3 regions of the Cellulosimicrobium sp. RS genome follow, and region 2 is predicted to be linked to each of the others. Evidence: predicted binding sites of a transcription regulator. Region 2 holds the regulator's gene; each other region holds the start of a gene.
What was found. The regulator LexA, encoded in region 2, represses DNA repair genes until DNA is damaged. The targets are predictions, from matches to a motif close to TCGAACANNTGTTCGA.
Positions count from the first base shown of each region.

Region 1: the regulator LexA is predicted to act here: its motif matches at 1,022-1,037, upstream of ruvA (Holliday junction branch migration protein RuvA).
Region 3: the regulator LexA is predicted to act here: its motif matches at 2,303-2,318, upstream of uvrA (excinuclease ABC subunit UvrA).

Region 1 covers NZ_JBJXVU010000008.1:116,134-125,619, forward strand. The annotation lists gene ACI769_RS13615 (YebC/PmpR family DNA-binding transcriptional regulator) at 1-152, shown strand, start outside; gene ruvC (crossover junction endodeoxyribonuclease RuvC) at 360-929, shown strand; gene ruvA (Holliday junction branch migration protein RuvA) at 1,128-1,763, shown strand; gene ruvB (Holliday junction branch migration DNA helicase RuvB) at 1,766-2,842, shown strand; gene yajC (preprotein translocase subunit YajC) at 3,031-3,489, shown strand; gene secD (protein translocase subunit SecD) at 3,571-5,568, shown strand; gene secF (protein translocase subunit SecF) at 5,568-6,686, shown strand; gene ACI769_RS13650 (adenine phosphoribosyltransferase) at 6,683-7,288, shown strand; gene ACI769_RS13655 (bifunctional (p)ppGpp synthetase/guanosine-3',5'-bis(diphosphate) 3'-pyrophosphohydrolase) at 7,363-9,486, shown strand, end outside.
Region 2 covers NZ_JBJXVU010000001.1:595,848-605,333, forward strand. The annotation lists gene ACI769_RS02690 (class I SAM-dependent methyltransferase) at 1-231, opposite strand, end outside; gene hflX (GTPase HflX) at 392-1,948, shown strand; gene ACI769_RS02700 (ATP-dependent DNA helicase) at 2,138-4,231, shown strand; gene ACI769_RS02705 (L-lactate dehydrogenase) at 4,261-5,268, shown strand; gene lexA (transcriptional repressor LexA) at 5,382-6,116, opposite strand; gene ACI769_RS02715 (LysM peptidoglycan-binding domain-containing protein) at 6,453-6,827, shown strand; gene nrdR (transcriptional regulator NrdR) at 7,197-7,727, shown strand; gene ACI769_RS02725 (aldo/keto reductase) at 7,810-8,907, opposite strand; gene ACI769_RS02730 (DUF5302 domain-containing protein) at 9,118-9,312, shown strand; gene ACI769_RS02735 (pyridoxamine 5'-phosphate oxidase family protein) at 9,374-9,486, opposite strand, start outside.
Region 3 covers NZ_JBJXVU010000007.1:264,033-273,518, reverse strand. The annotation lists gene uvrA (excinuclease ABC subunit UvrA) at 1-2,273, opposite strand, end outside; gene ACI769_RS12950 (MBL fold metallo-hydrolase) at 2,449-3,156, shown strand; gene ACI769_RS12945 (YciI family protein) at 3,264-3,563, shown strand; gene ACI769_RS12940 (TerC family protein) at 3,577-4,710, opposite strand; gene ACI769_RS12935 (TerC family protein) at 4,717-5,715, opposite strand; gene uvrB (excinuclease ABC subunit UvrB) at 5,993-8,101, opposite strand; gene ACI769_RS12925 (choice-of-anchor A family protein) at 8,343-9,486, shown strand, end outside.

The DNA.
Region 1 (9,486 bases), on a different contig from region 2:
ACCCGTCGATGGAGGTCGAGGTCGACGCCGAGGGCGCGCGCAAGATCCTGCGCCTCATCGACGCGCTCGAGGACAGCGACGACGTGCAGAACGTCTACGCCAACTTCGACGCGTCGGACGAGGTCATGGCGGAGCTCGAGAACGACGACTGACCCGGTTCAGGTCGCGTCCGGATGATCGGGTCGCGGCGCGGCCGGGAGGTCGGCGCGCGGTCTACCATCCGCGGCGCTCGTGCCTCGCGCCGCTCCCGCCAGGCCCGCCACGACCGCGCACCGACCTCCCGGCCCCACCGCTGGCTGGTCCGTCGCCGGACCGCGTGGCACGGCCGGTCCGTGCCGTTCACGTGAAAGGGTCGAGGGGTGCGCGTTCTCGGAGTGGATCCTGGGCTGACCCGGTGCGGTGTCGGGGTGGTGGACTCCGCGCGGGGGCGGCGGGCCGAGCTCGTCGCGGTCGGGGTGATTCGGACGGACCCGGAGCTGAGCGTGGACCTGCGGCTGCTGCGGATCGCGGAGCGGCTGGACGCGTGGTTCGACGAGCACGTGCCCGACGTCGTGGCGGTCGAGCGCGTGTTCGCGCAGCACAACGTCGGGACGGTCATGGGCACCGCGCAGGCCGCGGGCATCGCGATGGTCGGGGCGGCGAAGCGGGGTGTCCCCGTCGCGCTGCACACGCCGTCGGAGGTCAAGGCCGCGGTCACGGGGAGCGGACGCGCCGGCAAGGAGCAGGTCCAGCGCATGGTCGCGGGGATCCTCGGCCTCGCGGAGCCGCCGAAGCCCGCGGACGCGGCCGACGCGCTCGCGCTCGCGATCTGCCACCTCTGGCGCCCCGCGGGCGCCCTGCAGGGCGGCGAGCGGCACGAGCTCACGGCCGCGCAGCGCGCGTGGGCGGCCGCCGAGCACGCGGCGAAGGGACGGCGCGCGCCGCGCTAGCGGCGCCGGTTCCGCCGGTCGTGCCGGTGGGGGTGCCGGCGGTCCGTGTCGGTCGGTCGGCGGGTGGGCGGCCCTTGCTAGAGTGACCGCGGTCGTACGGGTGTTCGACGCGCCCCTCGGCGCGCGGCCCGACGGCGGTCCTCGGGGCCGGCGGACCATCGGACCAGGTCGGTGCTGCCGGCCGGGAGAGGAGCCTGCGTGATCGCGTCCCTGAGCGGTGTCGTGGCGAGCGTCCAGCTCGACCGCGCCGTGCTCGAGGTCGGAGGAGTGGGCTACCTCGTCCACGCCACGCCCGCCACGCTCGCCGGCCTGCGCGTGGGGGAGACGGCGCGCCTCGCGACGAGCCTCGTCGTGCGCGAGGACTCGTTCACGCTCTACGGCTTCGCCGACGACGACGAGCGCGCCGTCTTCGAGACCGTCCAGACCGTGAGCGGCGTCGGTCCGCGCCTCGCGCTCGCGATGCTCGCCGTGCACACGCCCGACGGCCTGCGCCGTGCGGTCGCGGGCGCGGACATCGCCGCGCTCGTGCGCGTCCCGGGCATCGGCAACAAGGGTGCGCAGCGGATCGCGCTCGAGCTCGGCGACAAGCTCGGCCCGCCCACGGGCGCCGACGCCCCCGAGGCGGGATCGACCGCCTCGGCGTCGGCGCCGCGTCCGGAGGACCGGCGCGACCAGGTGGTCGAGGCGCTCGTCGGGCTCGGCTGGAACCTCAAGGCCGCGGACGACGCGGTGTCCACCGTGCTCGCCGAGGCGGGCGTCGACGTCGTCGAGGCACCCGACGTGGCGGGCGCGCTGCGTGCCGCGCTGCGGGTGCTCGGCGGGCCGAGGAGCTGACGATGGCGACCTTCGACCAGGTGGGACTCGACGACCTCGGCGGGGACGGCACGTTCTCGTCCGAGCGCATCGTCGCGGCGGGTGCGGACGACCTCGAACGCGCGGCCGAGGCCGCGCTCCGGCCACGCCGGCTGGAGGAGTTCGTCGGCCAGACCGTCGTGCGCGACCAGCTCTCGCTCGTGCTCCAGGCCGCGCTCGCGCGGGGGAGCGCGCCCGACCACGTGCTCCTGTCGGGTCCGCCCGGGCTCGGCAAGACGACGCTCGCCATGATCATCGCCGCGGAGCTCGGCACGTCGCTGCGCGTGACGTCGGGGCCCGCGATCCAGCACGCCGGCGACCTCGCGGCGGTGCTGTCCTCGCTCGAGGAGGGCGAGGTCCTGTTCATCGATGAGATCCACCGGCTCGCGCGACCGGCCGAGGAGCTCCTCTACATGGCGATGGAGGACTTCCGCGTCGACGTCGTCGTGGGCAAGGGGGCCGGGGCGAGCGCCATCCCGCTCTCGCTGCCGCCGTTCACGGCGGTCGGCGCGACGACGCGCGCCGGGCTCCTGCCCGCGCCGCTGCGCGACCGGTTCGGCTTCACCGGGCACCTGGACTTCTACTCGGGCGACGAGCTCGAGCGCGTGCTGACGCGCTCGGCCGGCCTGCTGGGCGTCGCGCTCGACCCCCAGGCCGCCCGCGAGATCGCGGGGCGCTCGCGCGGGACGCCCCGCATCGCGAACCGCCTGCTGCGGCGCGTGCGCGACTGGGCGCAGGTGCGCGGCGACGGGACCATGGACCTCGCGGCCGCGCGCGCGGCCCTCGAGGTCTACGAGGTGGACCCGATCGGCCTCGACCGGCTCGACCGCGCGGTGCTCACCGCGCTGTGCACCCGCTTCAACGGCGGTCCCGTGGGCTTGACGACGCTCGCGGTGACGGTGGGCGAGGAGGCGGAGACGGTCGAGACCGTGGCCGAGCCGTACCTCGTGCGCGAGGGGCTGATCGGGCGGACGCCGCGGGGCCGCGTCGCGACCCCGGCCGCCTGGGCACACCTCGGGCTCACCCCGCCGCGCGAGGGCGGCACGCTCTTCGACGCCTGAGGCGACGCCGGCGGTCACGGGCTCGCGAGGACGCTCCGTGACGGCGGTCACAGGCGCTCCGCGGGTGGTCCTAGAATGGTCGGACCCGGGCGGGCGGAACTCCGCGGCGAGACGGCTCGTTGGTGAACCGTGCGCGCACGCCTAGACTGCGCGCAGATCCCGCACAGAACAGGACACGAGACTCCGTCATGGATATCAGCTTCATCCTCATCCTCGCCCTCGCGGCGGGTGCGATGTTCCTCATGACCAGCCGCACCCGCAAGCAGCAGCGCGAGGCCCAGAACTTCCGGGCGACCCTCGCCCCCGGGCAGGAGGTGATGACGGGCTCGGGCATGTTCGGCACGGTCGTCGACGTCGACGACGAGGCCGACGTCATCACCATCGAGTCGACGCCGGGCAACCAGTCCCGGTGGCTGCGCGCCGCGATCGCCAAGCTCGTCGAGCCCCCGGTCGAGGAGACCGAGGAGACGACGGCGGACGACGCGTCCGAGGACGCGGCCGAGTACGGCACCGCCGGTGCCGACGCCGGGACCACCACGAAGGGCGACGTCGACGACCTCGTCGTGCCCGACGACCTCTCCGGTCTGACCGACGACCGGTCGGAGAAGGACCGCGGACGCCGGGACGACGGCACCGACATCAAGTGACCCTATGCCGGTCGCTGCCGCGACCGGCCTGACGCGGTGGGCCGCGAGGCCCACCGCACACGCACGAGAAGAGACGGACAGTTGGCCACCAGCAGCACACGAGCGAGGCCCGTACGGACCCTCGTCGCCCTGGGAATCCTCATCGTCGTCCTCTTCGGGTCCCTCTTCGCGGGCACGAAGCTCGACCCGAAGACCGAGGACAACCCGGGCGGGGCGAGCCTCACCCCGGGCCTCGCGCTCGATCTCGAGGGTGGCACGCAGATCATCCTGGAGCCCGTCACCACCGACGGCTCGCAGCCGACGGCCGAGGACATCAACCAGGCGATCAACGTCATCCGCCAGCGCATCGACGCGCAGGGTGTCTCCGAGGCCGAGATCACAAGCCAGGGCCGCAACAACATCGTCGTCGGCATCCCGGGGCAGCCGTCCCAGGAGACCATCGACCTCGTCAGCACCTCGGCCCAGATGCGCTTCCGCCCCGTGCTCTCCGTGGGCATGCCGACGGCGACGCCCGCCGACGAGTCCACCGACCCGGCTGCGGGCGACGACGCCGCGGCCGAGGACGCCCCGGACGCGACGGAGTCCGCGGACGCGGCCACCGACGGCGCGACGGACCCCGCGGCCGAGGACGGCACGGACCCGGCGGCCGACGCAGCGACGGACGCCCCGGCGGACGACGCCACGACGGACCCGGCGCCGGAGACGACCCGCCCGGAGAACCCGAGCGACCTCGCGCAGATCACGCCGGAACTGCAGGCGCAGTTCGACGCGCTCGACTGCACGCTCCCCGAGAACCTCGTGGGCGGCGACAGCGGCCCGACCGACAGCGCGTTCGTCTCGTGCGCCGACGACGGCACGGCCAAGTACATCCTCGGCCCGGTCGAGATCGAGGGCACCGACATCTCGAACGCGAGCTCCGGCCTGCGCGTCGGGCAGAACGGCGTCGTCACCAACGAGTGGGTCGTCAACATCGAGTTCGACTCCGAGGGCACCAAGGCCTTCCGTGACGTCACGACGCGTCTCACGACGCTCCCGTCGCCGCAGAACCAGTTCGCGATGGTCCTCGACGGCCTCGTCATCTCGGCACCCGTCTCGCAGGTCGCGATCCCCGACGGCAAGGCCGAGATCTCGGGCAGCTTCACGCGCGACAGCGCGGCGACGCTCGCGAACCAGCTCAACTTCGGCTCGCTGCCCCTGACGTTCGAGGTGCAGAGCCAGGAGCAGATCTCCGCGACGCTCGGCTCCGAGCAGCTCGAGAAGGGTCTGCTCGCGGGCGCGATCGGCCTGCTGCTGGTCGTCATCTACTCGCTCTTCCAGTACCGCGTGCTCGGCCTGGTCACCGTCGCGTCGCTCGGCATCGCGGCCGTCGTGACGTTCGGCGTGATCTCGGTGCTCTCGTGGACGATCGGGTACCGCCTGTCGCTCGCCGGCGTCGCGGGGCTCATCGTCGCGATCGGTATCACCGCGGACTCGTTCATCGTGTACTTCGAGCGCATCCGCGACGAGCTGCGCGACGGCCGGACGCTGAACTCCGCGGTGGAGAAGGGCTGGCAGCGCGCCCGCCGCACGATCCTCGCCTCGGACGCGGTGAACTTCGTCGCCGCGGTGGTCCTGTACTACCTGGCGGTCGGCGGCGTGCGCGGCTTCGCGTTCACGCTGGGCCTGACCACCCTGGTCGACCTGATCGTGGTGTTCCTCTTCACGCACCCGCTCATGCAGCTCCTCGCCCGGACCAAGTTCTTCGCGAACGGCCACCCGGCGTCGGGCCTCGACCCGCGGCGCCTCGGGGTGCGCGGCACGCGGTACGCAGGTCGCGGCCGCGTCGTCGGGGCGACCTCGACGGCACCCGCGGACGGCGGCGACGTCGTCGAGGACGCGCCGGTGCAGGACGCCCCGGCGCGCGAGCGCACGGCGCCCGTCCGGGAGACGGTCGGTGCCGGCGTCGGCCGGTCCGACGGCCCGCGCATGACCATCGCCGAGCGCCGTGCCGCCGAGCGGCGGGCCGCCGCCTCCGCGGACGGCGACGAGGGGTCCCCGGCCGCTGACGCGGCGGGCGACGAGAACGAGGAGAAGCACTGATGGCCAGCGGTTTCGCCCAGTGGGGCAACGACCTGTACACGGGCCGCCGGTCCTACGCCATCGTCGCCAAGCGGCGCGCCTACTTCGTGGTGGCGCTCGTCCTGGTCGTCCTGTCCCTCGGCATCATCGGGGTCCGGATCGCCGGTGACGGGCTCAACCTCGGCATCGAGTTCCGCGGCGGGTCGGAGTTCACCGTCTCGGGCGTCTCGGACACCTCGCAGCAGCCGGCGCTCGACGCCGTCGCGGCGGTCGCCCCCGAGGAGGTGCCGCGCGTCACCTCGGTGGGCTCCAGCACCGTGCGGGTGCAGACGGCGGAGCTCAGCAACGCGCAGGTCGAGCAGGTCGCCGTCGAGCTCGCGAGCGCGTACGACGTGTCCGAGGGGGAGGTGACGAGCTCGTACATCGGCCCCACCTGGGGCAAGGACGTCTCCCAGAAGGCGATCGTCGGCCTCGTCGTCTTCCTGCTCCTCGTGAGCCTGGTCATGACGATCTACTTCCGGAACTGGCGCATGGCGCTCGCCGCGGTCATCGCGCTGTTCCACGACCTCATCGTCACGGTGGGCATCTACGCGGCGATCGGCTGGGAGATCACGCCGGCGACGGTGATCGGCCTCCTGACGATCCTCGCGTACTCGATCTACGACACCGTCGTGGTCTTCGACAAGGTCCGCGAGAACACCGCGGGCGTCCTCGACCAGACGCGCAGCACCTACGCCGAGCGGGCCAACCTCGCGATCAACCAGACGCTCGTGCGCTCGATCAACACGTCCGTCGTCGCGCTGCTCCCCGTCGCGGGCATCCTCTTCATCGGGGCGTTCCTGCTGGGCGCGGGCACGCTGCGCGACATCGCGCTCGCGCTCTTCGTCGGCATGGCCGTCGGCGCGTACTCGTCGGTGTACCTCGCGACGCCGCTCGAGGTCGCGCTGCGCGAGCGCGAGAAGCCGATCCAGGAGCACACGGCCAAGGTCCTCGCGCTGCGCGCGGAGCGGGCCGAGGTCGCGGGCGACGAGGAGGACGCCGCGCTCGCGGCGGCCGGCGTCGGGGCGGGGCACCGCCAGCTCCAGCCGGGCGCGCACCAGGGCAACAAGGCGCAGCCGCGCCGCCGTCGTCCCCGATGACGGCACCCGGTCACGTGCCGGCCGGCGAGGCGGGCGGCCTGCGCGCCGTCCACCTCGCCGGGCTCGGCCCGGAGCGCGCCTCGCGCGTGCTCGAGCTCGTCCGTGCCGTCCCGGACTACCCGGGACCAGGGATCGTCTTCCGGGACATCACCGGCCTGCTGGCGGACGGCGACGCCTTCGGCCACGTGGTCGAGGCGCTCGGCGACGTCGCGCGCGCCGCGGGCGGGGTCGACCTCGTCGCGGGCATGGAGGCGCGGGGCTTCCTCATCGGGGCGCCGCTCGCGACGCACCTCGGCGTCGGGTTCGTGCCGCTGCGCAAGGCGGGCAAGCTCCCGCCGCCCACGGACACCGTCACGTACGACCTCGAGTACGGCACCGCGACCATCGAGCTCCGGTCGGGAACACTGCCCCCGGGTGCGCGTGTTCTCGTGGTGGACGACGTGCTCGCGACCGGGGGCACGGCGGCCGCGGGCGCCGAGCTCGTCGAGCGCGGGGGAGGCGTCGTGGTGGGCCTGGCGTTCCTCCTCGAGCTCGAGGGTCTGGGCGGCCGTGAGCGGCTCGCGGGCCGCGAGGTGGCCACGCTGGTCCACGTCGAGTCGTAGGATTGCCACTCCGGTCGTCTCGGCTGGTCGCCGGCATCGTGCCGGTGGCGGCCGCCCTGCGGAAGGAGGCGCGCATGAGCGAGAACACCCGGACGTCGCGCGCTCCTGAGCGCGCGGGCGCCCCGACCTCCGGCACCGGCGGCTCGGGCGGGCGCGGTGTGCGCTCGCGCCTGGTCCGCTTCGGCGCGCGCCCCAACGCGGGCAGCCCGGCGCTCGAGCCGGTGCTCCAGGCCGTCCGCACCAACCACCCGCGCACGGACCTGAGCGTCATCGAGCGCGCGTACGAGACCGCCGAGCGCGCCCACCGCGGCCAGCTGCGCAAGAGCGGCGACCCGTACATCACGCACCCCGTCGCGGTCGCGACGATCCTCGCCGAGCTCGGGTTCGACGGGTCGACGCTCGCCGCCGCGCTGCTGCACGACACGGTCGAGGACACCGACTACTCGCTCGCGCAGCTCACCGAGGAGTACGGCGAGGAGATCGCCATGCTCGTCGACGGCGTGACCAAGCTCGACAAGGTCACGTACGGCGACGCGGCGCAGGCCGAGACGGTGCGCAAGATGGTCGTCGCCATGGCACGGGACATCCGCGTGCTCGTCATCAAGCTCGCCGACCGCCTGCACAACGCGCGCACCTGGAAGTACGTGTCGTCGTCGTCGGCGGGTCGCAAGGCGCGCGAGACCCTCGAGATCTACGCGCCGCTCGCCCACCGCCTCGGCATGAACACGATCAAGTGGGAGCTCGAGGACCTGTCGTTCCAGGCCCTGTACCCCAAGGTGTACGACGAGATCGTCCACCTCGTCGCCGAGCGCGCGCCGGCGCGCGAGGAGTACCTGGCCGTCGTGCGCGAGCAGGTCACGGCCGACCTGCGCAGCGCGAAGATCAAGGCCACCGTCACCGGCCGGCCGAAGCACTACTACTCGATCTACCAGAAGATGATCGTGCGCGGCCACGACTTCGCGGAGATCTACGACCTCGTCGGCGCGCGCGTCCTGGTGGACAGCGTCCGGGACTGCTACGCCGCGCTCGGTGCGCTGCACGCGCGGTGGAACCCCGTGCCGGGGCGGTTCAAGGACTACATCGCGATGCCGAAGTTCAACATGTACCAGTCGTTGCACACGACGGTCATCGGGCCGGGCGGGAAGCCGGTCGAGATCCAGATCCGCACGCACGAGATGCACCGGCGCGCGGAGTACGGCGTCGCGGCGCACTGGAAGTACAAGGAGACCGCGAAGTCGGGCGGCAAGACGGCGAAGGACGACGCCGCGGCCAACGACATGCGGTGGCTGCGCCAGCTCGTGGACTGGCAGCGCGAGACGGCCGACCCGGCCGAGTTCCTCGACTCGCTGCGCTTCGAGATCGGCGGCGCGGAGGTCTACGTCTTCACTCCCAAGGGCGACGTCATGGCTCTGCCGGCGGGCTCGACGCCGGTCGACTTCGCCTACGCGGTGCACACCGAGGTCGGGCACCGGACCATGGGCGCGCGCGTCAACGGCCGGCTCGTCCCGCTCGACTCGACGCTCGAGAACGGCGACTCGGTCGACGTCCTCACCTCGAAGTCCGAGAACGCGGGTCCGAGCCGTGACTGGCTCGCCTTCGTCAAGAGCCCGCGGGCGCGCAACAAGATCCGGCAGTGGTTCTCCAAGGAGCGCCGCGAGGAGGCCGTCGAGCACGGCAAGGACGCGATCGCCAAGGCGATGCGCAAGCAGAACCTGCCGATCCAGCGCCTGCTGTCGCACGAGTCGCTCGTCGCGCTCGCCAACGAGCTCCGCTTCGCGGACGTCACCGCGCTGTACGCGGCGATCGGCGAGGGCCAGGTGTCGGCGGCGAACGTCGTCTCCAAGCTCGTCCAGGCGATGGGCGGCGAGGAGGGCACGGTCGAGGACGTCGCCGAGACCGCGCGCCCCGGGAACACCGCGCGCCGCGTGCGCACGGGCGACCCGGGCGTCATGGTCAAGGGCGTCGACGACATCTGGGTCAAGCTCGCGAAGTGCTGCACCCCGGTCCCGGGCGACGAGATCATCGGGTTCGTCACGCGCGGGCAGGGCGTGAGCGTGCACCGCGCGGACTGCGCGAACGTCGTCGGGCTGCGCAACCAGCCCGAGCGGATCGTCGACGTCTCGTGGACCACGGGCAGCAACGCCATGTTCCTCGTGCAGATCCAGGTCGAGGCGCTCGACCGCGCGCGCCTGCTCTCC
Region 2 (9,486 bases):
GGCCGCGAGGACGTCGTCGAGCGGCGGGGTGGTGCGCAGGAGCACCTGCGTGCCGAGGTCCAGGCGGCCGGGGGAGAAGACGCCCGAGGCGACCTCGACCTCGACGTCGCGGCCCGCGAGCCGCACGGAGATCGTGCGGCGCTCGGCGGCGGACGCGGGCCGGGCGGTGAAGTAGTGGTCCGCCGCGCCGTCGGGCGCGGCGTCGACGGCGGGGTCCTGGTCCTCGGTCACGTCGGCCGATCCTACGCGGGCGCGCCCACGTCAGGAGGCGGCGCGGCGCGTCCGGGCCGCCCGTCGTGGGCTTAACCACTGGCCTCGGGACGATTTCGCGTGCCACGCTTGTTGTCACACCCGGGACGCACGAGCGCCCACCACCGACGGAAGGCGGCACATGAGCCCAACCCCTGCGAACACTCCGAACCCCACCTCGGCTCAGGACGAGCCGACCGGCGCGACGCGGGACATCGCGAGCGACGTCGTGGCGCGGGTGCTCGCTCGGGCCGGGACGGCACGCGCCGAGGGCGGCACGGTCCACACGGAGCACGACGGCGAGCAGCTCGAGCTCGAGGAGCGCAGCGCGCTGCGCCGCGTCGTCGGCCTGTCGACCGAGCTCGAGGACGTCACCGAGGTCGAGTACCGGCAGCTGCGCCTCGAGAAGGTCGTGCTCGTCGGGCTCTGGAGCCCCGGCTCCGACCCGCGCGAGGACGGCGCGCCCACGTCCGCCGAGGAGGCCGAGATCTCGCTGCGCGAGCTCGCCGCCCTCGCGGAGACCGCGGGCTCGCAGGTGCTCGACGGCGTGATCCAGCGCCGCGCGAAGCCCGACCCGGGCACGTACCTGGGCTCCGGCAAGGCCGCGCAGCTCGCCGACGTCGTCGCCGCCAGCGGCGCGGACACGGTCGTGATCGACGGCGAGCTCGCGCCCTCCCAGCGGCGCGCGCTCGAGGACATCGTCAAGGTCAAGGTCATCGACCGGACCGCCCTGATCCTCGACATCTTCGCCCAGCACGCCAAGTCGCGGGAGGGCAAGGCCCAGGTCGAGCTCGCCCAGCTCGAGTACCTCCTCCCGCGCCTGCGCGGCTGGGGCGAGTCGATGTCCCGCCAGGCCGGTGGCCAGGTCGGCGGCGCCGGCGCGGGCATGGGGTCGCGCGGTCCCGGTGAGACGAAGATCGAGCTGGACCGCCGGCGCATCCGCAACCGCATGGCCAAGCTGCGCCGCGAGATCCAGGCGATGGCCCCGGGGCGCGAGACGAAGCGCGCGTCGCGCAAGCGGCACGCCGTGCCGTCCGTCGCGATCGCGGGCTACACGAACGCGGGCAAGTCGAGCCTGCTCAACGCCATCACCGGCGCGGGCGTGCTCGTCGAGAACGCGCTGTTCGCGACGCTCGACCCCACGGTGCGCCGCACGCGCACCGAGGACGGCCGGGTCTACACGCTCGCCGACACCGTCGGGTTCGTGCGCGCGCTGCCGCACCAGCTCGTCGAGGCGTTCCGCTCGACGCTCGAGGAGGTCGGCGACGCCGACCTGCTGCTGCACGTGGTGGACGCGTCGCACCCCGACCCGGAGGGCCAGATCGCGGCGGTGCGCCACGTCCTGGCCGACATCCCGGGCGTGGAGGACGTGCCCGAGGTGATCGTGCTCAACAAGGCGGACCTCGCCGACCCGGAGACGATCGCGCGCATCCGGCTGCGCGAGCGCCGCACGGTCGTCGTGTCGGCGCACACGGGCGAGGGGATCGAGCACCTGCGCGAGCTCATCGCGCACGAGCTCCCGCGCCCGGACGTCGAGATCGACGTCGTCGTGCCGTACCACCGGGGCGACCTCGTGCACCGCGTGCACACCGAGGGCGAGATCGACCACGAGGAGCACACGCCCGAGGGCACGCTCCTGCGCGGCCGTGTCGCCCAGGCCCTCGCGACGGAGCTCGTGGGCGCCTCCGCCGGGAGCTGAGCCGCCCCCCCGGGCCTCCCGGCGGCGCGGCGGGCCCGCCCGCTGGACCCGGCGTCGGCCCCACGCACGACCCCGCGCGGCCACGGCTGCGCGGGGTCGCGTGCGTCCCGGGCCGGTCCACAGGGCCCCCGCCGCGTGGGTGCCCGACCGTAGAATCGGCAGGTGCCCCCCTCCACCCGTACCGCTCCCGTGCCCGACCGTCCGGACACGGAGGCGCCCGGGCAGGCGGCCGGTGACGTGCCCGCCGTCGAGGAGCTCCTCGACCTCGCGGTCACGCGCCTGGGCGGCGCGCGGCGCGACGGCCAGCGGACCATGGCGCGTGCCGTCACGGACGCCATCGAGGGCTCCGAGCACCTCGTGGTCCAGGCCGGGACCGGGACGGGGAAGTCGCTCGGGTACCTCGTGCCGGCCGTCCGCCACGCGGTCGCGACCGACGAGCGTGTCGTCGTCTCGACGGCGACCCTCGCCCTCCAGCGCCAGGTCATCACGCGGGACCTCCCGCTCGTGGCCGACGCCGTCGCGGACCGCCTCCCGCGGCCCGCGTCGATCGCGCTCCTCAAGGGTTGGCACAACTACCTGTGCGTGCACAAGATCGCGGGCGGCTACCCCGCGGACGAGCCCACGCTCTTCGACCTCCCCGGCGAGGCGGCGGGCGCCGCCGACCACCCTGCCGCGCGCGGCGGGACGAGCATGGCGGCCCTCGGCGAGCAGGTCGTGCGTCTGCGGGAGTGGGCCGACGAGACGCCCACGGGCGACCGGGACGACCTCGTCCCCGGCGTGAGCGACAAGGCGTGGCGGCAGGTCTCCGTCACGGCGCTCGAGTGCCTGGGCCAGCGCTGCCCGCTGCTCGCCGAGTGCTTTCCCGAGAGGGCGCGCGCCGCGGCGCGCGAGGCCGACGTCGTCGTGACGAACCACGCGATGCTCGGCATCGCGGCCATGGGGTCGCCCGGGGTGCTGCCCGAGCACGACGTCCTGGTCGTCGACGAGGCGCACGAGCTCGCGGACCGCGTCACGGCCGCCGCGACGGTGGACCTGTCGGTCCCGGCGATCGAGAGCGCGGCGCGCCTCGCGCGCCGCCACGGCGGGGTCACGACGGACGCGCTCGACGCCGCGTCCGCGGCGTTCGGCACGGTCGTCGGGTCGCTGCCCGCCGAGCGCTTCCCCGACGGCCTGCCCGACGCCGCGCGCTCCGCCGTCGCGGCGGTGCGGGACGCCGCGCGCGAGGTGCTCTCCACGCTCAAGCCCGAGACGGGCGTGACCAAGCCGGCCCAGCCGGACACGGGCCTGAAGATGGCGCAGTCGACGATGCTGCAGCTCTTCGAGGTCGCCGAGCGCATGGCGGCCGACCCCACGGGCCACGACGTGCTGTGGTGCTCGCGGCCCGGGGAGGGCGGCTGGTCCGGCGACCGCTTCGGCGACGGCGCGAGCCGCCTGCACGCCGCCCCGCTCGGTGTGGCGGGCCTCATCCGCACCCACCTGCTGGCGGAGCGCACCGGCGTCTTCACGTCCGCGACGCTCGCGCTCGGCGGGAGCTTCGACGCCGTCGCGCGCACCTTCGGGCTCGGTCCCGCGGCGACGGGCGGAGCCGCGGACGCGGGCGACAGCGACGCGCCGCGATGGCGCGGGCTCGACGTCGGGAGCCCGTTCGACTACCCGCGCCAGGGCATCCTCTACGTCGCGAAGCGCCTGCCGACGCCCGGCCGCGAGGCGTCGACCGAGCACCAGCTCGACGAGATCGCGGCGCTCGTCGAGGCCGCCGGCGGTCGGACCCTCGGTCTGTTCTCCTCGCGGCGCGCCGCGGTGGCCGCGGCCGAGGCGATGCGCGAGCGGCTGGACGTGCCGGTCCTGTGCCAGGGCGACGACCAGCTGCCGACGCTCGTGCGGGAGTTCGCCGAGGACCCGGCGACGTGCCTGTTCGGCACGCTGTCGCTGTGGCAGGGCGTGGACGTGCCCGGGCCGTCGTGCCAGCTCGTGCTCATCGACCGCATCCCGTTCCCGCGCCCGGACGACCCGGTGAGGTCGGCGCGGGCTCGGGCCGTCGAGGCCGCGGGCGGCAACGGGTTCATGCAGGTCTCCGCGACGCACGCGGCCCTCCTGCTCGCCCAGGGTGCCGGGCGGCTCGTGCGGTCCACGGCCGACCGCGGGGTCGTCGCGGTCCTGGACCCGCGGCTCGTGACGGCGCGCTACGGGTCGTTCCTCACGCGGTCCATGCCGGGGTTCTGGCAGACGACCGACCGCGACGTGGCCACCGCTGCGCTCCGCCGCCTCGCCGCCCTAGGCTGAGCCCTTTCCAGCGACTTCACGGAGGCGACATGACGAGCACGTCACCGCAGGGCACCGGCGACGCGACCACGGGCGGTCCGGGAGGGGGAGCGCGGACGACGAAGCTCGCGATCGTCGGCGCCGGTGCCGTCGGCTCGACGCTGGCCTACGCCGCGCTCATGCGCGGCGCGGCGCGCACGGTGGCGCTCCTCGACGTCAACCGCGCGAAGGTCGAGGCCGAGGTCCTCGACCTCCAGCACGGCATCCAGTTCATGCCCATGGCGCGCGTCGAGGGGTCCGACGACGTCGCGGTGTGCGCGGGGGCCGACGTCGTCGTGGTCACGGCCGGCGCCAAGCAGAAGCCGGGCCAGACGCGCCTCGACCTCGCCGAGGGCACGATCGGGCTCATGCGGACGATCCTGCCGGGCCTCGTGGAGGTCGCCCCGGACGCCGTCTACGTCATGGTGACCAACCCCGTCGACATCGTCACGTACGCGGCGCTCAAGTTCTCGGGGCTGCCCCCGACGCAGCTCTTCGGCAGCGGCACCGTGCTCGACTCCTCGCGGCTGCGGTTCCTCGTGGCGCAGCACTGCGGCGTCGCGGTGCAGAACGTGCACGCGTACATCGCGGGGGAGCACGGCGACAGCGAGATCCCGCTCTGGAGCTCCGCGACGATCGGCGGCGCGCCGCTGCTCGAGTGGCAGGGCATCGGCGGTCGGGGACCGCTCACGGGCGACGTGCGCGACGAGATCGCGCGCGAGGTCGTGCAGTCGGCCTACCGGATCATCGAGGGCAAGGGTGCGACCAACTACGCGGTCGGGCTCGCGGGCACCCGGATCATCGAGGCGGTGCTCGCCGACGAGCACCGGGTGCTGCCCGTGTCGACGCTCCTCGACGGCATCTACGGGCTCGAGGACGTCTGCCTGTCGCTCCCGACGCTCGTCGACCGCCGGGGCGCGACGGAGCGCGTCGAGGTCCCGCTGGCGGACGACGAGCTCGCAGGCCTGCGCTCGTCCGCGGAGTCGCTGCGCGCGGTCGCGCGACGCTTCGGGCTCTGAGCCACGGGCCCGTCGGGCCCGGCACGACGAGAGCCGGGCGGTCGAGGGACCGCCCGGCTCTCGTCGTGTCCCGAGCCTGCCCGGAGGGGCGCCCGGAGCCGCTCGGGGACCGTTCAGAGGCTGCGCAGGACGGAGACGACGCGCCCCAGCACCTGGGCGTCGTCGCCGGGGATCGGGTCGTACGCGGCGTTGTGCGGCATGAGCCACACGTGGCCGTCGGCGCGCCGCAGGCTCTTCACGGTGGCCTCGCCGTCGATCATGGCGGCCACGATCTCGCCGTTCTCCGCGACCGGCTGGCGCCGCACGACGACCCAGTCGCCGTCGCAGATCGCGGCGTCGATCATTGAGTCGCCCTGGACGCGCAGGAGGAAGAGCTCTCCCTCGCCCACGAGCTGGCGCGGCAGCGGGAAGACGTCCTCCACGACCTGCTCCGCGAGGATGGGGCCACCGGCGGCGATGCGGCCGACGACGGGGACGTACGACGGCGCGGGGTGGGCCTCGTCGTACGCGGGCTCGGGGGCCGTCCCGGCCGGCGCGAGCGGGGTGGCGCGGCGGGCGTCGTCGGGCTGGACCACCTCGATGGCGCGCGGACGGTTCGGGTCGCGCCGCAGGAACCCCTTGCGCTCGAGCGTGGTGAGCTGGTGCTTGACGGAGGACGGGCTCGTGAGCCCGACGGCCTCGCCGATCTCGCGCATGCTCGGCGGGTAGCCGCGCTGCTCGACGCACGCGCGGATGGTCTCGAGCACGAGCCGCTGGCGCGGGGTGAGCCCGTCACCCCCTGCCGACCCGTCCGGCAGCTCGCGCACCTCGGCGAGCCCCCGTGCCCTGTCCGTGCCTCGTCCCGCCATGGTCGCTCCGCCCTCGTCCGTCGCGTGCCGCCGGCGCCAGCCGGGCCTGCGGCCTCCCCTCCCCGGGGCGTGTGCCCCGGGACCTCGGTCGCCCCTCCGGGTCCGAGCGGACATGTCCGGCGAACCGACCTGACCCCAGGCTAGGGGAGGATGCGACACGAATCAAACACCTGTTCGAGCATGTCTCGACTCTGTCGGCCGTTCGTGATAGACCTTCGTACAGATGTTCTACGTACAGGTGTTCGACCGCAACGGGTCGGCGTGGAGATGAGACGGGCGCGCGGGTCCGATCGACCGGGGAAGGCGATCGGGCTCGCGGGCCGGGACGGAGGGGACATGGACACGGTGGCGATGGCGACGGCAGCGCCGTCCGCGCTCGGGCGGGGCGGCGCAGCGGAGCGAGGCGCCCGCCCGGAGGCTCCGCTGCGGCTCACGCGACGCGGCCGTGCGGTCCTCGTGCTCCTCGTGGCCGTCGTGCTCGTCCTCGCGGCGCGGGTCGGGCTGGCCGTCGCGAGCGGGCCCGGGGAGCCGGTCGAGGTCCGCGTCCACGTCGTGAGCGCGGGGGAGACGCTGTGGGAGCTCGCCCAGGGCGTCGCGACCCCGGGGGAAGACCTCCGTGAGGTGGTCAGCGGGCTCGTGGAGCTGAACGGCCTGTCCTCGTCCGGCGTGCAGGCCGGCCAGACCATCCTGCTCCCGGTCGCCGAGCGGTGACGCGACGCGCGGGCGGCGGTCCAGGTCCTGTGACGCAGCACACGGCGCCGACGCGCGACAGGTTGCGGCCGAGGGTTGCGCCGGCGCCTTAGGTCCGCCTAAGTTAGTGTCACCTCACACGCCGGCTGGGGGGCTGGGCGGACGAGGCGAGGAGTGTGCGGACCACCGCGACTCCTGTGCACGTCGCCGCGCGCGAGGCGAGTCGCGCGCGAGATGGGGACGGGGGCGTCCCGACGGGGGCGGTCGACTTCGACCGCCCCCGTTCTGCTGCCCAGGGCCGGGCGCGTCGTCGGCGTGTTGCACCGCGCGCCCGCGACGACATACGTTCGTCGCGCCGACCTGTCGGCGCGACCCGCGGAGGAGCCCGCCATGCACTGCCCGTTCTGCCGTCACGCGGACTCCCGCGTCGTCGACTCCCGCACGTCCGACGACGGTGCCTCCATCCGCCGGCGACGCCAGTGCCCGGAGTGCAACCGCCGCTTCACCACGATCGAGACCGCCAGCCTGTCCGTGGTCAAGCGGTCCGGCGTGACCGAGCCCTTCTCGCGCGAGAAGATCGTCAACGGCGTCCGCAAGGCTTGCCAGGGGCGCCCGGTGAACGAGGACGACCTCGCCGTCCTCGCGCAGCGCGTCGAGGAGACCATCCGCGCGAGCGGGAGCGCCGAGCTCGACGCCTACGAGATCGGTCTCGCGATCCTCGGGCCGCTGCGTGAGCTCGACGAGGTCGCCTACCTGCGCTTCGCGAGCGTCTACCAGGCGTTCGACTCGCTCGAGGACTTCGAGAGCGCCATCACGTCGCTGCGCGTCGACCGGGAGGAGCGCGAGGCGGCGGCGGGCCGTGCGGCGGCCGAGGCCACCGACGACGTCGCGACCGACCGCGAGGCTGCACCCCAGCCCTGACAGTCACGCGACGGTCCCGCGCCTCGCGCTCGGTCCGAGGTTCGGTCCGCACAGCCGGACACGGCTGCGCGCGGCCGCGGCGCTACAGGTCGCTGGACCGCGACGCCCAGATGTTGATGCCCGTGTCCACGGGGAGGGCGTCGACGGCCGCGATCTCCTCCGGGGAGAGGTCGGGGGCGTCGAGGGCCGCGAGGTTGTCGTCGAGCTGGCGCGTCGAGCTCGCGCCGAGCAGGACCGACGTGACGCGCTGGTCGCGCAGCGCCCAGCGGATCGCCGTGGACGCGAGCGTCCGTCCGTGGGCGCGTGCGAGCTCGTCCAGGTGGCGCACGCGGTCGAGGTTCTCCTCCGAGAGGAACGCCGGGCGCAGGGGCCCGCCGCGCGCTGCGCGCGACCCGTCCGGGACCCCGTGGAGGTAGCGGTCCGTGAGCATGCCCTGGGCGAGCGGGGAGAACGCGACGACGCCGAGCCCTTCGTCGCCCGCGACGTCGAGCACGGTGGCCCCCGCCTCGTCGTGCGGGTCGGGCGCCTCGATCCACCGGTTGAGCATGGAGTAGGAGACCTGGGTGACGACGAGCTCGACCCCGGCGTCGGCCGCGACCCGCAGGGCCTCGCGCGTCCGCCGCGCCGAGTACGACGAGATGCCGGCGTAGCGGGCGCGCCCCGACCGGACCGCCGTCGCCAGCGCACCGATGGTCTCCTCGAGCGGGGTGGAGGGGTCGTAGCGGTGCGAGTAGAAGATGTCGACGTGGTCGAGCCCGAGCCGGCGCAGCGACGCGTCGAGGGACGAGAGCAGGTACTTCCGGGACCCGCCCTCGCCGTAGGGGCCGGGGCCCATGCGGTAGCCCGCCTTGGTGGTCACGACGAGCTCGTCGCGCACGGGCCGGAGCTCGCGCGCGAGCAGCCGGCCCAGCGACTCCTCCGCGGCGCCGCCGGGCGGCCCGTAGTTGTTCGCGAGGTCGAGGTGCGTCACGCCACGGTCGACGGCGCGCAGCACGATCTCGCGCTGCGTCGAGAAGGGGTCGGCGACGCCGAAGTTCTGCCAGAGCCCGAGCGCGACCTCCGGCAGGCGCAGGCCGCTCCGGCCGAGCGCACGGTGCGGGAGCGCGGCACGCGCCGGCGCGGGACCGCCTGTGGTGTGGGGAGGAGCGGGGGAGGCCTGCGGCGTGGGGTCGGGCGACACGTCCCGACGCTACCCGACGGCGTTCGCCGCGCGGTCGTCGGCGCTCGCGGCGCGGTCCCCAGCGCCGGCGCCCGCAAGGCCGGGACGGCCGGTCCGAGCGGACAAATGAGGTGGCGTCGGGCCGCCCGGTGAGGGAGGCTGGCGGGGTGCCCGCAGCGTCGGGCCGACCGCAGTGCCCCCACCGAGTTCCCCGTCGACGAGGAGACCGCCATGGCGTCCGACCAGCAGCGACCCGCTGCAGAGACCGCACCGACCGAGGAGGCCAAGGCGAAGTTCCGGGAGGCGCTCGACCGGAAGAACGCCGCGCGCCACCGCACGGCGGACGGCGAGTCGAACACGGGCTCCGTGCACGGCTCGGAGACCGTCGGACCGGTCCAGCGCACCTTCCGCCGCAAGTCCGGCTGAGCAGCACCCCCGACGTCCGGTCGTCCCCTGCGGGGCGGCCGGACGTCGTGCGCCCGCTGGACTAGGGCTCCGCGCGCGCGAAGCGTCGTCCGGTGAGCTCGTGGGCCTCGACCACGACCCACTCCTCGGTCGGGACGTCGACGGTGGGGACGAGCGGGTCCGCACCCTCCCGGA
Region 3 (9,486 bases), on a different contig from region 2:
TTCATCTCGATCTTCAGCGTGCCGTCGCCAGAGCACGCCTCGCAGCGGCCGCCCTTGACGTTGAACGAGAACCGGCCCGGCGTGTACCCGCGCACCTTGGCCTCGGTCGTCTCCGCGAACAGCTTGCGCACGTGGTCCCACACGCCGGTGTACGTCGCGGGGTTCGACCGCGGCGTGCGCCCGATCGGGCCCTGGTCCACGTGCACGACCTTGTCGAGGTGCTCGAGGCCGGTGACGCGCGTGTGGCGGCCCGCGACCTGCCGGGCCCCGTTGAGCTCGTTGGCGAGCACGGTGTAGAGGATCGAGTTCACGAGCGTGGACTTGCCGGAGCCGGAGACGCCCGTCACCGCGGTGAACGTGCCGAGCGGGAAGCTCACGTCGATGCCCGTGAGGTTGTGCTCGCGCGCACCGACCACCTTGATCTGACGGCCCGGGTCCGTCGGGCGCCGCTGCGCCGGGAGCGGGATGCTGCGCCGCCCCGACAGGTACGCGCCCGTGACGGACTCCGGCGCCTCGAGCAGGCCCGCGTAGTCGCCCGAGTGCACGACGCGCCCCCCGTGCTCCCCCGCCCCCGGGCCGATGTCGACGACCCAGTCCGCGGTGCGGATGGTGTCCTCGTCGTGCTCGACGACGATGAGCGTGTTCCCGAGGTCGCGCAGGCGCGTGAGCGTCTCGATGAGCCGGCGGTTGTCGCGCTGGTGCAGGCCGATGCTCGGCTCGTCCAGCACGTAGAGCACGCCGACCAGGCCCGATCCGATCTGCGTCGCGAGCCGGATGCGCTGCGCCTCGCCGCCGGAGAGCGTCGCGGCCGGTCGCTCGAGCGAGAGGTAGTCGAGGCCGACGTCGAGCAGGAACCCGAGGCGCGCGTCGATCTCCTTGAGGACCTCGGTCGCGATGGCGCGCTCGCGCGCTCCCAGCTCGAGCGACCCGAGGAACGCCGCGGCCTCGCGCAGGGGCAGGCGGCACACGTCCCAGATGGACCTGCCGCCGACCTTGACCGCGAGCACCTCCGGCTTGAGCCGGGCCCCCTGGCACACGGGGCACGGGACCTCGCGCATGAAGGCCTCGTACTTCTCCTTCGACCAGTCCGACTCGGTCTCGGTGTGCCGGCGCTCGAGGAAGGTGATGACGCCCTCGAACCCGGTCGAGTACTGCCGCTCACGGCCCCAGCGGTTCTTGTACCGCACGTGCACCTGGTGGTTCTGGCCGTGGAGCACGGCCTTCTTCGCCCGCTCGGGGAGCGCGCGCCACGGCGTGTCCATGGAGAAGCCCAGGTCGTCCGCGAGCGCCGTGAGGACGCGCTCGAAGTACTCCGACGAGATCTGCGCCCACGGCGCGACCGCGCCCTCGCGCAGAGACTTCTCGTCGTCCGGCACCACGAGGTCCGGGTCCACCTCGAGACGGAACCCGATGCCCGTGCACTCCGGGCACGCGCCGTACGGCGCGTTGAAGGAGAACGTGCGCGGCTCGATCTCGTCGAGCGCGAGCTCGTGGTCGTTCGGGCACGCGCGCTTCTCCGAGAAACGGCGCTCCCGGGCCGGGTCGTCCGCGTCCGCGTCGACGAGCTCGACGACGACGAGCCCGCCCGCGAGCCCGAGGGCCGTCTCGACGGAGTCGGTGAGCCGGCGCTGGACGCCCTCGCGCGCGACGAGGCGGTCGACGACCACCTCGATGTCGTGCTTGAGCTTCTTCTCGAGCGCCGGGACGTCCGTGAGGGTGCGCACCTCGCCGTCGACGCGGGCACGGGCGAAGCCCTTGGTCTGGAGCTCCTTGAAGAGCTCGGAGTACTCGCCCTTGCGGCCGCGCACGACCGGGGCGAGGACCTGGTAGCGCGTGCCCTCGGGGAGCTCGAGGAGGCGGTCGACGATCTGCTGCGGGGTCTGCGCGGTGACGCGCTCGCCGCACACCGGGCAGTGCTGCGTCCCGGCGCGCGAGAACAGCAGGCGCAGGTAGTCGTAGACCTCGGTGATGGTGCCGACGGTCGAGCGCGGGTTGCGGTTCGTGGACTTCTGGTCGATCGAGACCGCGGGCGACAGGCCCTCGATGAAGTCGACGTCCGGCTTGTCCATCTGGCCGAGGAACTGGCGCGCGTACGCGGACAGCGACTCGACGTACCGGCGCTGCCCCTCCGCGAAGATGGTGTCGAAGGCGAGCGACGACTTGCCCGAGCCGGAGAGCCCCGTGAAGACGATGAGCTTGTCGCGCGGGAGGTCGAGGTCGACGTTGCGCAGGTTGTGCTCGCGGGCACCGGAGATGACGAGGCGATTGCTCACCGCAGCATCGTACGGCCGACCACCCACACTCGCACAGGTGTTCGACGTCACCTTCGCACGGCACCCGACGAACGCACACGAGCGCCCCACGTCCGGGCTCTCCGCCGTGACCCGGGTCACCGCGGCCCGGGGTCGCGGCGCACTGCCCGCCGCGAGCGGACGGCACACTGGGCGCATGACGTACACCGGACAGGTCGCCGTGGGCGGCCCGCACGACCTGCGACGCCTCGACGAGGTCGAGATCCGCAAGCTCGCCGTCGGGCCGCTCGCGAACGGCGTCTACCTCCTCACGTGCCGGCGCACCGGTGCCCAGCTCCTCGTCGACGCCGCCGACGCGCCCGACGACGTGCTCGACCTCGTGCGGGCGGGCTCGCCGTCGGGACGGCTGGACGGCGTCGTCACGACGCACCGGCACGCCGACCATCTCCGGGCGCTCGCGCCGGTCGTCGCCGCGACGGGCGCGTCGTCGGCTGCCGGCGAGCCCGACGCGGACGCGGTCGCCGCGGCGTCCGGCGTGGCCGTCGCCCGCCGCGTGCGGCACGGGGACGTGCTGCGGGTGGGCGCGATCGACCTCGAGGTCGTGGCGCTGCGCGGGCACACGCCGGGCTCCGTCGCGCTCGCCTACCGCGAGCCGGACGACGTCGCCGAGCCCGAGGCCGTGCCTGGCCGGGTGCACCTGTTCACCGGGGACTCGCTCTTCCCCGGCGGGGTCGGGAACACCGACCGCGACCCGGCGCGGTTCGCGAGCCTGCTGTCCGACGTCGTCGGGCGGGTCTTCGACCGGTTCGACGACGCCACGTGGGTCTACCCCGGTCACGGCGCCGACACGACGCTCGGTGCCGAGCGGCCGCACCTCGCCGAGTGGCGCGAGCGGGGCTGGTAGCGCGGGTCAGGTAGCGGCCGGCCGGTAGCGGGCGGCAAGGAGCACGGGGCGCAGCCGAGGCGCGGACCGGACCGCACGCCGTCGGGACGGCCTGGTTCACTGGCTCCATGCCGATCCACGCCGTCACCTACGTCTACGCCGACCGCAGCGCCGAGCTCGACGCCCTGCGACCCGAGCACCGCGCGTTCCTCGCCGCCCTCCACACCCGGGGCACGCTCCTCGCGTCCGGTCCGCTTCCGGCCCACGAGGGCGCGCCCGCCGGAGCGCTGCTCGTCCTCGACGGGGAGACGCCCGACGCCGTCGCCGCGGTCCTCGACGAGGACCCCTTCGCGCGCGCCGGGCTGGTCGCACAGCGCGCGGTCCGCCCGTGGTCGCCGGTGATCGGCGACTGGGCGGACCGCGTCTGAGCCGGGCCGCGCGCTAGCGCGCGGCACCCCCACGGGGGACCCCGCCGCCCTGCGGCGGGGTCCCCCCCGCGGCGGGCGCCTCGTCGGTCACGGTCTCCGTGGCGTCCTCCGTGACGTCCTCCGTGGACGACGCCGCGGTCCCGGGCTGCTCGCCGTCCGCCGGCTCGCTCCGTGCGTGCAGCGCGCGGGTGCGCAGCAGGCTCGCGACGGTCGTGACCGCGAGCGCCCCGACGATCACCACGAGCGAGAGCCAGATGGGGACCGTCGGCACCGCCTCGAGGTGCTCGCCGCCGTTGATGAACGGCAGCGTGTTCTCGTGCAGGGCCTCGAGGATGAGCTTGACGCCGATGAACCCGAGGATGACGGCCAGGCCGATCGGCAGGTAGACCAGCCGCTCGAGCAGACCGCCCAGCAGGAAGTAGAGCTGGCGCAGCCCCATGAGGGCGAAGACGTTCGTCGTGAAGACGATGAACGGGTCCTGCGTGAGCCCGAAGATGGCCGGGATCGAGTCGAACGCGAACAGCAGGTCGGTGCTGCCGATCGCGAGGAACACGACGACGAGCGGCGTGAAGACCCGCTTGCCGTCCTCGACCGTGCGCAGCCGGCCGCCGTCGTACCGGGTGCCGAGCGGCAGGACCCGGCGCAGCGCCCGGACGGCGCGGTTCTCGTGGTACTCCTCGGGCTCGTCGCCGCCCGCCACGAGCTTGATCGCCGTGTACACGAGGAACGCGCCGAACAGGTAGAACACCCAGACGAACTGCGAGATGATCGCCGCGCCCGCCAGGATGAACGCTCCCCGCAGGACGAGCGCGACGATGATCCCGACCATGAGGACGCGCTGCTGCTGCTCCCGCGGGACCGCGAAGCGCGCCATGATGATCACGAACACGAACAGGTTGTCCACCGAGAGGCTGTACTCGGTGAGCCACCCGGCGTAGAACTCCCCGGCCGGTGCCGCGCCCCCCACCGCTCCGACGACCGCCCCGAAGACGAGCGCGAGCGCGACGTAGAACCCGACCCACAGCGCGCTCTCGCGCATGGACGGGACGTGCGGCCGGCGCCCGACGACGAACAGGTCGACGAGGAGCAGGACGGCGAGCGCCGACAGCGACGCCCACTCGAACCAGACGGGAAGTTCGTGAACCATCGGTGGTCAGCCCTCCGAGATCTCGGCCTCGCGTCGACGGTCGGCGCGGTCCTTGGCGAGGCTCGCGACCGTGGTGATCGTGAGCACGACGACGATGAACCCGAGGGACAGGGCGGTCGGGATCTCCGGGATGACGGTGATGTGCTCACCGCCGTTGATGAACGGCACCTCGTTCTTGTGCAGCGCGTGGATGAGCAGCTTCACGCCGATGAAGCCGAGGATCGCGGCGAGGCCGTAGGCGAGGTAGACGAGGCGGTCCAGCAGGCCGTCGATGAGGAAGTAGAGCTGGCGCAGGCCGAGCAGCGAGAACGCGTTGGCCGCGAACACGAGGTACGTCTCCTGCGTGAGGCCGAAGATCGCGGGGATCGAGTCGACGGCGAACAGCAGGTCGGCGCTGCCGATCGCGATCATGACGATGAGCATCGGGGTGATGAAGCGCTTCCCGTCGATCTTGGTCGTCATCTTGTCCTCGACGTACGTCTCCGTCGTCGGGAACAGGCGGCGGGTCAGCTTGAGCGCGCCGTTCTCGTGGAACTCCTCGTCGTGACCGGAGCCCGCCTTCACCTGCGTCCACGCGGTGTACAGCAGGAACGCGCCGAAGACGTAGAAGATCCAGCTGAAGTTCTCGATGAGCGCGGCGCCCAGGAGGATGAAGATCGTCCGCAGGACGAGCGCGATCGTGATGCCGATCAGCAGGACCTTCTGCTGGTACAGCCGCGGGACGCGGAAGCTCGTCATGATGAGCACGAAGACGAAGAGGTTGTCGACCGACAGGCTCTTCTCGGTGATGTAGCCGGCGAAGTACTCGCCGCCGTACGTCGACCCCCAGACGGCCCAGACGATGCCGCCGAACAGCACCGCGACGGCGACGTAGCCCGCGGACCACCAGCTGGCCTCGCGCAGGCTCGGGGCGTGCGGCGTGCGCACGTGGCCGACGTAGTCGACGGCGAGCATCGCGAGGATCACGCCGATGGTGACGAGCCAGGCCCAGACGGGGACGTCCATGCAGAAACCTCCGGTACGTAGCACTGAGTACCGAAGGTCTCTTCCGCCACGCACCGCCATGCGCGCGCGTCCGAGACGCGGGCTGGTGGTTGCGGGACCGGTGACACCGGGCCGACGACTGCGCCGACCGTGATGACGACATCACCGCGGAGGAATACTCCCCTTCAACGAGGAGCCAGCATAGGCCATCGCTCCTGCTCGTGTGACAACACCACGCCACCGTGGACTGTTCCGCGGGCACGCCCGCGGCGACGCCCGGCCGGTCCCCCAGGACCGGTCAGGCCGTCGCGGCGTGCATCTGGCGCAGCTCCTTCTTGAGCCCCGAGATCTCGTCGCGCAGCCGGGCCGCGAGCTCGAACTGGAGCTCGCCCGCGGCCGCGTGCATCTGGTCGCTCAGCTCCTGGATGAGCTCCGCGAGGTCGCTCGCCGCCGCGCCCGCGAGCCGGTTCCCCGACGACGCACCCTCCTTCGGGCCGCCCGGCACCGGGGCCTTGCCCTTCGCGCCCTTGCCCGGCTGGCGGTAGCCACCGGCCAGGAGCTCGGCGGTGTCCACGTCCTCGCGCGCGAGCATGTCGGTCACGTCGGAGATGCGCTTGCGCAGCGGCGTCGGGTCGACGCCGTGCTCGGTGTTGTACGCGATCTGCTTCTCGCGGCGACGCTCGGTCTCCTCGATCGCCGCGGCCATCGCCGGCGTGATCCGGTCCGCGTACATGTGCACCTGGCCGGACACGTTGCGGGCCGCGCGCCCGATCGTCTGGATGAGCGACTTGGGCGAGCGCAGGAAGCCCTCCTTGTCGGCGTCGAGGATCGCGACGAGCGAGACCTCGGGCAGGTCGAGGCCCTCGCGCAGCAGGTTGATGCCGACGAGGACGTCGTACTCGCCGAGGCGCAGCTCGCGCAGCAGCTCGACGCGGCGCAGCGTGTCGACCTCCGAGTGGAGGTAGCGGACCCGCACGTCCTTCTCGAGCAGGTAGTCCGTGAGGTCCTCGGCCATCTTCTTGGTGAGCGTCGTGACCAGCACGCGCTCGTCGCGGTCGACCCGCTCTCGGATCTCGTGCAGGAGATCGTCGATCTGGCCGGTGGTCGGCTTGACGATCACCTCGGGGTCCACGAGACCCGTCGGGCGGATGATCTGCTCGACCACGCCGTCCGCCATCGAGAGCTCGTAGTCGCCCGGCGTGGCCGACAGGTACACGGTCTGGCCGATGCGCTCGACGAACTCCTCCCACCGCAACGGGCGGTTGTCCATCGCGCTCGGCAGGCGGAACCCGTGGTCCACCAGGCTGCGCTTGCGCGACATGTCGCCCTCGAACATCGCGCCGATCTGCGGCACGGTCACGTGCGACTCGTCGATGACGAGGAGGAAGTCCTCCGGGAAGTAGTCGAGCAGGGTGTTCGGGGGCGACCCCGCCTCGCGGCCGTCGATGTGCCGGGAGTAGTTCTCGATCCCGGAGCACGTGCCGATCTGGCGCATCATCTCGATGTCGTAGGTGGTGCGCATGCGCAGGCGCTGCGCCTCGAGCAGCTTGTTCTGCCGCTCGAGCTCGTCGAGCCGCTCCGTGAGCTCGGCCTCGATCGAGGAGATCGCGCGCTCCATGCGCTCCGGCCCGGCGACGTAGTGCGTCGCGGGGAACACGTGGATGCTCGGCTCGGAGCGGATGACCTCGCCCGTGAGGGGGTGCAGCGTCTGGATGCTCTCGATCTCGTCGCCGAAGAACTCGATGCGAACCGCGAGCTCCTCGTAGACCGGGATGATCTCGACCGTGTCGCCGCGCACGCGGAACGTGCCGCGCGTGAACGCCATGTCGTTGCGGGTGTACTGCATCGTGACGAACTGCCGCAGGAGGTCGTCGCGCTCCACCTGCATCCCGACGTCGAGGCGCACCATCCGGTCGACGTACTCCTGCGGGGTGCCGAGGCCGTAGATGCACGAGACGGACGCCACGACGACGACGTCCCGGCGCGTGAGCAGCGAGCTCGTCGCGGAGTGGCGCAGCCGCTCCACCTCGTCGTTGATGGACGAGTCCTTCTCGATGTAGGTGTCCGTCTGCGCGATGTACGCCTCGGGCTGGTAGTAGTCGTAGTACGAGACGAAGTACTCGACCGCGTTGTTCGGCAGCAGCTCGCGGAACTCCGTGGCGAGCTGCGCGGCGAGCGTCTTGTTGGGGGCCATGACGAGGGTCGGGCGCTGCAGCTCCTCGATCAGCCAGGCCGTCGTGGCGGACTTCCCCGTACCGGTGGCACCGAGCAGCACGACGTCCTTCTCGCCCGCGCGGACGCGTTGCGAGAGGTCCGCGATGGCCGTGGGCTGGTCGCCCGACGGCTGGTACTCGGAGATGACCTCGAACGGAGCGGTGGCGCGCTGGAGATCGGTCACGGGACGCATGTGTCCACGGTACGTCCAGCCACCCACATCGTTCGCGGGAGCGCCTCGCCGGGCCGCTCACCCCATACACCCGACTTCACCCGCGCGCAATTTGGAAGGCGTGGTGCCGAACCCCTAGTGTTCCCTCGACCTGCCCGCTCCCCGACGCCCGTGGAGCTCCGGCGACCGGCCGGCCACGGGCGTGGAGGCCCGCGCGCAGCTCTCGTCAGCACGGCCAACGACCCCTCGACCTGGAGCCCTCATGCGCCTGCACCCCGCGCGCCCCCGCGGAATTCCCCTGATCGCCCTCACCACCCTGGCCCTGTCGGTCGGCTTCGTCGCGCCCGCGAGCGCGACGCCCGCCGTCGGCGCCGACGACGTCTGCTCCGCGGACGCCACGACCCGTCCCGTCGGCGTCTACGAGCTCACCGCGGTGGAGGACGCGGGCGTCGGCATCTGGGCGGGCGGCGGGCTCACCGTCGCCACCGCGACCGAGCTCGAGGGCCGCGTCGTGGTCGGCGGGGACGCCGACCTCGCGGGGGCTGGCTCGCTCAACGTCGGGACCGCGGGCGGCGGCGGGTCAGCGATCACCCCCGCAGGCGGGACCGACATGCTCGTCGTCGGCGGCGACCTCACCACCGCGCGGAACACCCAGGTCGGGTTCCACGCGTCGCGCGGCGGCAACGTCGTCGTCGGAGGCACGATCACGGGCTCGGCCCCGAGCACCGAGAGCGCGAACGCGCTCGGCACGCACGGGTCCGTGCGCCAGGGCGTCGGCCGGGACGCGGCGCTCGCGCCCTACGACGAGCTCCCCGCGCTCGTCGCCGGCATCGCCGCCGACGCGACCGACGGCGCCGAGCAGGTCGACCCGCAGAACGGCGTCCTGACCGTCGAGGCGGGCGCGCGGTACGCGCTCACGGCGGAGGGTGCCGCCTCGCTCCGCGAGCTGCACGTCTCCGGCACCGGGCCGGTGCTGCTCAGCGTCAGCGGGTCCACGGTGCGCATCCCGTCCCTTCAGTACGTCGCGTACGGCGGCGTGCGCCTCTACCAGGCGACGCAGTACCTGTCGTCCCACTTCCTCTGGGCGTTCCCGGACGCGACGCAGGTCGCGCTCGGCACGAACGACCAGTTCCCCGGCACGATCGTCGTCCCGCGCGCCGACGCGACGCTCACGGTGTCCACGTCGACGAACGGGCGCGTCCTCGCGAACGGCGCGGTCGCGTACACCGGCGGGGCCGGCATCGAGCACCACAACTACCCGTTCGCGGGCCCGTGCGAGCCCGTCCCGGTCGCCGCGGAGCCGGAGCCGGAGCCGACTCCCGAGACTCCGACCCCGGGTGGCACCGAGACGACGACGCCCCCGACGACCACCGAGACCCCCGGCGCCGAGGTGCCCGGCGAGCCCG